One region of the Streptomyces sp. NPDC093018 genome, then DNA from elsewhere that is predicted to be linked to it. Evidence: riboswitches for the same ligand, from Rfam matches in the RefSeq annotation. Region 1 holds a riboswitch; each other region holds the start of a gene.
The links. Region 1 has a riboswitch for cobalamin ahead of AB0N90_RS30910 (hypothetical protein). Riboswitches for the same ligand answer to the same signal wherever they lie in the genome.

Region 2: another riboswitch for cobalamin. It lies ahead of AB0N90_RS04735 (ribonucleoside-diphosphate reductase subunit alpha); the one in region 1 lies ahead of AB0N90_RS30910 (hypothetical protein).
Region 3: another riboswitch for cobalamin. It lies ahead of AB0N90_RS10185 (cobalamin biosynthesis protein); the one in region 1 lies ahead of AB0N90_RS30910 (hypothetical protein).

Annotation. Positions count from the first base shown of each region.
Region 1 is NZ_JBFBFF010000018.1:67,156-70,424, reverse strand. Features, by position in the region: gene AB0N90_RS30915 (prenyltransferase/squalene oxidase repeat-containing protein) at 1-678, opposite strand, end outside; cobalamin riboswitch at 887-1,017, opposite strand; cobalamin riboswitch at 1,081-1,210, shown strand; gene AB0N90_RS30910 (hypothetical protein) at 1,315-2,727, shown strand.
Region 2 is NZ_JBFBFF010000002.1:192,327-195,595, reverse strand. Features, by position in the region: gene mctP (monocarboxylate uptake permease MctP) at 1-1,482, shown strand, start outside; cobalamin riboswitch at 1,608-1,743, shown strand; gene AB0N90_RS04735 (ribonucleoside-diphosphate reductase subunit alpha) at 1,866-3,269, shown strand, end outside.
Region 3 is NZ_JBFBFF010000003.1:626,080-629,348, reverse strand. Features, by position in the region: gene AB0N90_RS10195 (inorganic phosphate transporter) at 136-1,404, shown strand; gene AB0N90_RS10190 (hypothetical protein) at 1,436-1,663, shown strand; cobalamin riboswitch at 1,817-1,960, shown strand; gene AB0N90_RS10185 (cobalamin biosynthesis protein) at 2,059-3,012, shown strand; gene AB0N90_RS10180 (cobyric acid synthase) at 3,009-3,269, shown strand, end outside.

The DNA of each region.
Region 1 (3,269 bases):
GTCGAGCGTGGCGCTCTTGCCGTTCGCGGCGGCCAGCGCGAACGCGGTGTCGGCGGTCAGCGAGTAGTCCGGGGTGGTGGCGCCGTCGTCCACGATCCGCTCACCGTCGGTGAGTTGACCGGTGAGCCAGGTGGCGGCGGCCTTCGTGTCGATCTTGCCCGGGGCGCCGGTGGGCTCGCCGGGGCCGGGCCCGGAGGGGTCGCCGCCGCGTACGTCGTCGGGGGTGAAGGTGGGCTTGCCGGTGGAGCCCTGGACATCGGTGCCGCCGTAGACCCAGGCGTCGACGTCGCCGTCCTTCAGCTTGCGGTCCATGGCGCCGTACGGGCTGTAGGTCCAGTCGCTCTGGCCCGGGGAGGCGATCCAGTACGACCAGTACGCCGTGGCGGGCGGGGTCAGGACGCAGGACTCCTTGTCCGATGTCGGGTACTGCGTACCGGAGTCGAAGGAGCCGTACCCGATGCGGCAGATGAAGGCGGGGCCGTCGTGCTGGGTGCCGGCGGTGCTGAACCCGGCGTCGTGCAGCAGGTCGTAGCCGGTGGTGGGGGTGAGGTCGCAGCCCTCTTCCACCGGGCCGCCGAAGGGCCCGAAGTCCACGGCGACCAGTGCGCCCTTGGTCGCGGTGCAGCCGCCGGTGCCGTCCGCCGTCGCGGGTGTGATCGTGATCGTGAGGAAGGCCATGCAGGCCGCGAGCAGGGTGCACAGGGCCGCCGCCAGGGCCGCCACGCGGGGCGGGACCGCCCTCGCCCGCTCGTCTCTTCGCTGCCCGGTCCCCACCACGGCCCCCTCGGTCGGCCGGCGCGGGCACGGGCGTGGCAGAGGGGCCCCGGGAGCACGGTAGGAGCCCGGAAGCCGGTCGCACCACGCCGCAGTCCACGACGGCGTCTGTTGCAGATGTCACGCTCCAGGCAGTCCGGCTCGCCCGGGACGGTGCCGGGCCTACGGTTGCGGGTCAGCGCCGGAATTCGACCGGCTTCCCCTGGAACTCATTGCGTATCAGCCGGATTTGAGCACGCTTCACCGAATGCGTCAAGAGCGGTGGGAGGTGTGGCCGTCGGGTGAAGGGCGGGCGCTGGCGGGCGGGTTGGCCGTCGGGTACCGTCTCGGTCTGCCGAATGGGGGAACCCGGTGGGAGTCCGGGGCTGACGCGCAGCGGTATGGGACGGCGGGGCCGTTCCGAGCCCGAATGCCCAGGCGGCGCAGCACTTTTGGAAGCCGGTCCACGCGTTCCGGACGGCGGCCAGCGCTCGCTGCTCCGCCGGTTCGACGGGCCGTGGCACCGGGCCGGGTCGGCGTCCTCCATCCAAGGAGCAGGCCATGATCCGTCCGCTGTCCCTCCGCCGACCCGCGCTCGTGGCAGCCGCCGCGCTCGGCGCGTTCACCCTCGCCACCCTGCCCGCCGCGGCCACGTCCTCCCCGGCGCAGATCACCACGTCGAAAACGAACGGCGTCGGCTACCTCAAGTCCCTTCAGGCCGCGGACGGTTCGTACGCCGGGTCGGGGCTGTCCAACGAGTGGGCGTTCAGCGCGCTCGCCTCGGCCGGGACCGCCGCGGTGGATGTGACACCCGGGGGTGACACGAGCAAGAACGCGAGAACCGTCTACCGGAATCTGCTCTCGACCGCCGCCTGGCTGTCCGCGTCCCCCGTCGTCACGGACTACGAGCGTGCGGTGCTGAACGCCTACGCGGCGGGCATCGATCCGGCCCGGGTGTCCGCCTCGCGGGATCTGATCGCCGACATCTACGGCTACTGGCAGACCTCGGAGAACGGCTACTTCGGCCCGTCGGCCAACTTCAACGGCACCGTGTTCGCCGCGCTCGCCCTGAACGGCGCGAAGACGCAGTCCGGGCAGGCGCGGATACCGGCGGCACTGCGTGACTCCGTCGTCGCCCGGATCCGGGCCAACCAGCACAACGACGGCGGCTGGAACTACGGCAAGGCCGAGGGGGATGCGAGCCAGCTCGCCGCCACCAGCGACATCGACATGACCGGTGCCGCGATGGCCGCGCTGTGCACGTCCGGGGTGCCGAACACCGACAGCGGCATCGTCCGGGCCAAGGCGTTCCTGAAGAGCAAGCTGGTGGCGAACAGCGGTGCCTTCAACGCCATGTTCGGTGTGAACTCCGACTCCAACGGCTGGGCGGTGTCCGGTCTCAACGCGTGCGGCATCAATCCGCAGACCGGTGACTTCCTCACCTCGGCCGGGAAGACCCCGGTGGACTTCCTGATCGCGCAGCAGTTCAACCCCGGCGGCGGCTTCCGGTACCAGCCGGGTGACACCTCGCCGACGGCGTACTCCTCGATCGACGCCCTGCGCGCGGTGGCCGGCGGCGGCTTCACCGCGGCACCGCCCGCGCCCACGACGCCGGGCGCCCCGCAGTGGGTGGGCCAGAGCTCGTTCACCTCCGGTACGGCGACGAAGCTGGCGCTCAGCGTGGACGACGGGGCGGGCAACCTGAAGGTGTGCTCCGTGGCACTCACGCCGACCGGCACGACGACCACGTTGGGCGCCGTCCTCGACGCCGCCCAGAGCGCGGCCACTCCGTCCGGCTGCGTCACGGACCTCACCCCGGCCTCCGGCTCCGGCACCGTCACCACCCTCAACGGCAAGGCGAACAGCGGCTCCAGCACCTGGAAGACCAGCATCGACGGCTCGGCCTTCACCACCGCCACCCGCGACATGACGATCGGGGTCGGTGACACGATCGCGGTGCGGTGGGGGGTGTGACGGGGGGCAGTGCCTGAGAGGCGGTGCCTAGGAGTGGTGCTCTGCGAGGCGGGCGCTCGAAGGGGGCGCTCGCCGCGAGGCGTTCGGCATGGCGCGCTCACCCCGGGGAGCACTCAGCGGCCGATGCCGGAGGCGCCAGATCATCCGGCGCATCGCACACCGGATCCGACACCGGGCGCCCGGGGCACGGCGCGCGGAGTCAGCGCGGGCCACCGGCTATCCGGCACTCGCCCCCGCCGCGCCGTCCTGAAGGAGATTCGGGACGCGGCGCCCGCCGCACGGCAAGGGCAGCGGCCACTCGGCGCAGCAGAGTGCGGAGCGGCGTGGTCGCCCGACCGGCGCATCGGTACGGCACGCGCCTCCTACCACTCACCCCGAGACCCAATGCACGCGGCACACGGCGGACGAGGATCGGCGTGAAGCAGCTCGTCCAGCTCGCCATGCCCTGCGACGGCACGGCGATGCCCGCTCGGCGTACGAGGTGCGATGTAGGCGTGCTCACCCGGCACCGGAGGTACAGCGCGCGGCGGGCCCCGCTCCAG
Region 2 (3,269 bases), on a different contig from region 1:
GGCACCTGGATCACATGGTTCCTGCTCGGCGGCGACCTGTACACGGCCTACACCTTCGTGGCCGTACCGGCGGCGATCTACGCGGCGGGCGCGTCCGGCTTCTTCGCGGTGCCGTACACGATCCTGGTCTACCCGCTGATCTTCACCTTCCTGCCGCGGCTGTGGTCGGTCTCGCACCGGCACGGCTACGTCACCACCTCCGACTTCGTGCGCGGCCGGTTCGGCTCGAAGGGCCTGTCGCTCGCGGTCGCGGTGACCGGCATCCTGGCGACGATGCCGTACATCGCGCTCCAGCTCGTCGGCATCCAGGCGGTGCTGGACGTGATGGGCGTCGGCGGCGGCGAGAACACCAACGGGTTCGTGAAGGACCTGCCGCTGCTGATCGCGTTCGCGGTGCTGGCGGCGTACACGTACTCCTCGGGGCTGCGGGCGCCCGCGCTGATCGCGTTCGTCAAGGACGGCCTGATCTACCTCGTCATCCTGGTGGCGATCATCTACATCCCGATCAAGCTGGGCGGGTTCGACGACATCTTCGCCAAGGCGGCCCACGCGTTCAGCCAGGTCAATCCGGCCACCGGCAAACCACGCGGGGCGCTCGCGCCGGCGCCCGCCGGGCAGTGGACGTACGCCACGCTGGCGCTCGGTTCCGCGCTCGCGCTGTTCATGTACCCGCACTCGATCACCGCAACGCTCTCCTCCAAGAGCCGTAACGTGATCCGGCGCAACACCACGATCCTGCCGCTGTACTCCCTGATGCTGGGCCTGCTGGCGCTGCTGGGCTTCATGGCGATCGCGGCCGGGGTGAAGGTCACCAACGGGCAGCTGGCGATCCCGCAGCTGTTCGAGGACATGTTCCCGGACTGGTTCACCGGTGTGGCGTTCGCGGCGATCGGCATCGGCGCGCTGGTGCCGGCGGCGATCATGTCGATCGCGGCGGCGAACCTGTTCACGCGCAACATCTACAAGGACTTCATCAAGCCGGACGCCACGCCGAAGCAGGAGGCGCAGGTCTCCAAGTTCGTGTCGCTGCTGGTGAAGGTCGGCGCGCTGATCTTCGTACTGGGCATGGACAAGACGGTCGCCATCAACTTCCAGCTGCTCGGCGGCATCTGGATCCTGCAGACCTTCCCGGCCCTGGTCGGCGGTCTGTTCACCCGCTGGTTCCACCGCTGGGCGCTGCTCGCGGGCTGGGCGGTCGGCATGGTCTACGGCACCCTCGCCGCGTACGGTGTCGCCTCTCCGACCCAGAAGCACTTCGGCGGCTCCGCCGACGACATCCCGGGCATCGGCCAGATCGGCTACATCGGCATGACGGCCTTCGTCCTCAACGTCCTCGTCACGGTCGTCCTGACCGTCGTCCTGAAGGCCGTGAAGGCCCCCGAGGGCGTCGACGAGACCCGTCCCGAGGACTACACGGCGGACGCGGGCGACCCGGGCGTGGCGGTCGAACTGCCGCCGGCCACGGCGGGCAGCACGCACTAGCGAGGCGCCCGGGGGACCCGGGCGACCAGGGACGGGCCGTCGGCGCCAAGGCGTCGGCGGCCCGTTTCGCATACCCCCCGTAGACACAAGGTGACACAACATCTGGGGGTGGCATGACGACCCGGCACTAGATGTATGCTCATGGTCGCTGTCGTCGCAGGGGAATCCGGTGCGAATCCGGAACTGTCCCGCAACGGTGTACTTGTGCGTATCCGCGCACGGGGATCAGTCCGAGGACCTGCCGGCAGCGCACCCGGCCCACCGGTTCGGGTGCTCTGAGACGTCCGGGCCTCGCGGAGTGGGCCGGTGGACGCGACGCCCTGTGCGCTCGTGACTGCCCCTGCCCTCCGCCAGGCCCCGTGCCGAGCGAGGGAGAGCCCCACGTGACCATCGCGCCAGCCGAACCGGCTTCAGCCCAGGGCCTGGAGAACGACGGTCCCGGTACCGCGCTGCTGCGGACCCTGACCGAGCTGACCGGGGACCTCCCCGACGCCGATCCGGGCCGGGTCGCCGCCGCCGCGCTGCGCGGCCGCTCCGCCCGCGCCGACGAGACGGAGCTGCGCGAGCTCGCCACCGAGGCCGCGGCCGGACTGATCTCCGAGGACCCCGCGTACTCCCGGCTCGCCGCCCGGCTGCTGACCATCTCCATCCGCGCCGAGGCCGCCTCGCAGGGCGTGACGTCCTTCACCGAGTCGGTCGCCGTCGGACACCGCGAGGGGCTCATCGCCGACCGGACGGCCGAGTTCACCCGGATCCACGCCGCCCGGCTCGACGACCTGATCGACCGCGCCGCCGACGACCGCTTCGGCTACTTCGGCCTGCGCACCCTGCACAGCCGCTATCTGCTGCGCCACCCGATCACCCGTCAGGTCATCGAGACGCCCCAGCACTTCATGCTGCGGGTCGCCGCCGGCCTCGCCGAGGACGACTCGGCCCGCTCCGTGGACGAGGTCGCCGCGCTCTACGGCCTGATGAGCAGGCTCGACTACCTGCCCTCCTCCCCCACCCTGTTCAACTCCGGCACCCGGCACCCCCAGATGTCGTCCTGCTACCTCCTCGACTCCCCGCTGGACGAGCTGGACTCCATCTACGACCGCTACCACCAGGTCGCCCGGCTCTCCAAGCACGCCGGCGGCATCGGTCTGTCGTACTCCCGTATCCGCGCCCGCGGTTCGCTGATCCGCGGTACGAACGGGCACTCCAACGGCATCGTGCCGTTCCTGAAGACGCTGGACGCCTCGGTGGCCGCGGTGAACCAGGGCGGCCGGCGCAAGGGCGCGGCCGCGGTGTACCTGGAGACCTGGCACTCCGACCTGGAGGAGTTCCTGGAGCTGCGGGACAACACCGGTGAGGACGCCCGCCGTACGCACAATCTGAACCTCGCGCACTGGGTGCCGGACGAGTTCATGCGCCGGGTCAACGCCGACGGGCAGTGGTCGCTGTTCTCCCCGGCGGACGTGCCCGAGCTGGTGGACCTGTACGGCGCGGAGTTCGACGCCGCCTACCGCGAGGCGGAGCGCAAGGGCCTCGCGAAGAAGACCATGCCGGCCCGTGAGCTGTACGGCCGCATGATGCGCACCCTCGCGCAGACCGGTCAGGGCTGGATGACGTTCAAGGACGCCGCCAACCGCACCGCCAACCAGACCGCCGAGCCGGGCCAGGTCATCCACTCCTCCAACCTCTGCACGGAGATCCTGGAGGTCACCAACGACGGCGAGACGGCGGTCTGCAACCTGGGCTCCGTCAACCTCGGCGCCTTCGTGGTCGACGGGGACATCGACTGGGCG
Region 3 (3,269 bases), on a different contig from region 1:
CGTCCGGTTCGGGAAGCGGAAGCGGAGGCTCACTCCCCCGATGCGGACACCCCTGTGCCCGCCCCAGTTCATCTTCCGTTCACCCAGGTTGCCTACGTTCATCCGGACAACGACCTCGAATGATTGTCTGGGTAAATGGAAAGCTTCTCGCTGATCCTCGCGATTGTGGTGGTTACCGCACTCGCGTTTGATTTCACGAACGGTTTCCACGACACCGCGAACGCGATGGCCACCACCATCTCCACCGGCGCGATGAAGCCGAAGCTCGCGGTAGCCATGTCCGCCACCCTCAACCTGGTGGGCGCCTTCCTCTCCGTGGAGGTCGCCAACACGATCTCCAAGGGACTCGTCGACGAGAGCGGCATCCGCCCCGAGGTCATCTTCGCCGCCCTGGTCGGCGCGATCCTCTGGAACCTGCTGACCTGGCTGGTGGGCCTGCCCTCCAGTTCCTCGCACGCCCTGATGGGCGGTCTGATCGGCGCCGCCGTCGCCTCCGCCGGATTCGGCGCCGTGCACGGCGGCGTCCTGGTCACCAAGGTGCTGCTGCCCGCGGTCGCCGCGCCGGTCGTGGCGGGTGTCGCCGCCCTGGTGGCCACCCGGCTCTCCTACAAGGCCGGCACCAAGGCCGAGGGCGAGGCCACCCGCAAGGGCTTCCGCGTCGGCCAGGTCGCCTCCGCCGCGCTGGTCTCCCTCGCGCACGGCACCAACGACGCGCAGAAGACGATGGGCATCATCACCCTCGCGCTGATCGCGGGCGGCGCCATCGCCCCCGGCTCCAACCCTCCCACCTGGGTGATCCTCTCCGCGGGCCTGGCCATCGCGCTCGGCACCTACATCGGCGGCTGGCGCATCATCCGCACCATGGGCACGGGCCTGACCGATCTGGAGCCCCGTCAGGGCTTCGCCGCGCAGACCAGTGCCGCGACCGCCATCCTGGCCTCCTCCCACCTCGGCTTCTCCCTCTCCACCACGCATGTCGTCTCCGGCGCGGTGATGGGTTCGGGCCTCGGCCGCAAGGGCGGTGTGGTCCGCTGGTCCACCGCGACCCGGATGACCGTCGCCTGGGTGCTCACCCTGCCGGCCGCCGCGCTGGTCGGCGCGGGCGCCGAGGCCGTCACCGAACTCGGTGACGGGGGCACCGCCGCCGTCGCCGTCTTCCTGATCGCCGCGAGCGCCTGGATCTACAAGCTGTCCCGGCGCGAGGTCATCGACCACACCAATGTGGTCGCCGACCCGGCCGCGGAGCCCTCCGGCGTGGTGACCACCGCCATCGCCGCGGTGAGCCCCCCGCCCACGGGCGCGATCACCGAGGACCTGACGGCCACCATCCCGGCCCCCGCGCAGGCTCCGGCCGCCGAGACGTCGGCCCCCGCCGCCTCGGCCCCGCCGGCCGCCACCGTCTGACCCCGAGCCCGTTCACCAAGGAAGCATTCCCATGAAGATCGACTGGGCGTCCATCGGCTCCGTCTTCGGCGTCAGCCTCGCGTTCACCGTGGGCCTGGTGGTCCTGTTCACCCTCGGCGTCAACGGCCTCGCCCGGCGCGAGAAGGCCGCGGCCGAGGGCGGCACCGCCACGCTCGCCGTCACCGGCGCCTACGTCTGCTTCGCGGCCTGCGCGGCGGCGGTGGCGTACGGCATCCTCCTGATCGTCTCCAAGTCCTGAGCCCGGGGCCCAGGCCCCGGCAGTTCCCGAAGGCTCCCCTGCGCCGCCCGCGGCAGGGGAGCCTCTCGCGTGCCCGGACCCCCCCCTGGTGCGGGAACACCCCTCGTGGTGTGGGAATCTGCACACTCCCGCAGGTCAACGGCAAGTTGACGGCCGTTCCGAGGGCGTGGTGGACTTCCCACGCCATCTACGGCAGCAGAAGAGGAAGCCGGTGCGAATCCGGCGCGGTCCCGCCACTGTCACCGGGGAAGAACCCCCGGGTAGCCAGGAACTCTCGCCGCCGGATCACGTCGAACCAGGGCGCGGACACCCTGAGTGAGGACACATCGCCATGCTCGGCTGCCGAAGGACCAGTACCAGGACCACTGTCGCGGTGACCACGGCCGACTGAGCCGATGGCCGCCGATCGCAGTTACGCGTACGGCGCCGCCGCCGGACTTCTCGGCGACCTCCTCCTCGGCGATCCCCGCCGCGGGCATCCGGTCGCCGCGTTCGGGCGCGCGGCCGCCGCTGTCGAAGGCGCGTTGTGGCACGACCACCGCGGCTGGGGCGCTCTGCACACCACCGTGTGCGCCGGTGGCGCCGTCGCGCTCGGCGCGCTGGCCGCCCGTGCCGTACGCCCCTGCCCCGCCGCGTCCGTCGCCCTGACCGCCGCGGCCACCTGGGCCGTCGTCGGCGGCACCTCACTCGCCCGCGAGGCGCAGGCCATCGGGGCCGCCCTGACGGCCGGGGACATCGAGGCGGCCCGCGCCCGGCTGCCGCATCTGTGCGGCCGGGACCCGCAGGCGCTGGACGCCGACGGGATCGCGCGGGCCGTGGTCGAGTCGGTCGCCGAGAACACCTCCGACGCGGTCGTGGGCGCCCTGGTGTGGGGCGCGGTCGCCGGGGTGCCGGGACTGCTGGGCTTCCGGGCCGTCAACACCCTGGACGCCATGGTGGGTCACAAGTCCCTCAGGCACCGCCGCTTCGGCTGGGCGTCCGCGCGCCTGGACGACGTGGCCGGCTGGCCGGGGGCGCGGCTGACCGCCGTCCTCGCCGCCGCGGCCGGACCCGATCCGCGCGGCGCCGTACGGGCGTGGCGCGCCGACGCCCGCCGCCATCCGAGCCCCAACGCCGGTCCCGTGGAGGCCTCCTTCGCGGGCGCCCTCGGCGTGCGCCTGGGCGGCACCCTCTCCTACGGCGGTCGCGTCGAGCACCGTCCCGTACTGGGCGGCGCCACCGGACGGGCCGTACAGGTCCCCGACATCGGACGGGCCGTACGGCTCTCCCGGCGCGTCGGCCTGCTCGCGCTCGGCACCACGGTCGCCGCGCGCCTCCTCGTCAACGGACTGAAGGGACGCGGGAAATGAACGGTGGTCTCCTCGTCGCCGGCACCACCTCCGACGCCGGAAAGAGCGTCGTGACGGCCGGGATCTGCCGGTGGCTGGTGCGCCAGGGTGTGAAGGTCGCGCCGTTCAAGGCGCAGAACATGTCCCTCAACTCCTTCGTCACCCGGGAGGGCGCCGAGATCGGGCGGGCCCAGGCCATGCAGGCCCAGGCGTGCCGGATCGAGCCGACCGCGCTGATGAACCCCGTGCTGCTCAAGCCCGGCGGCGAGCAGAGCAGC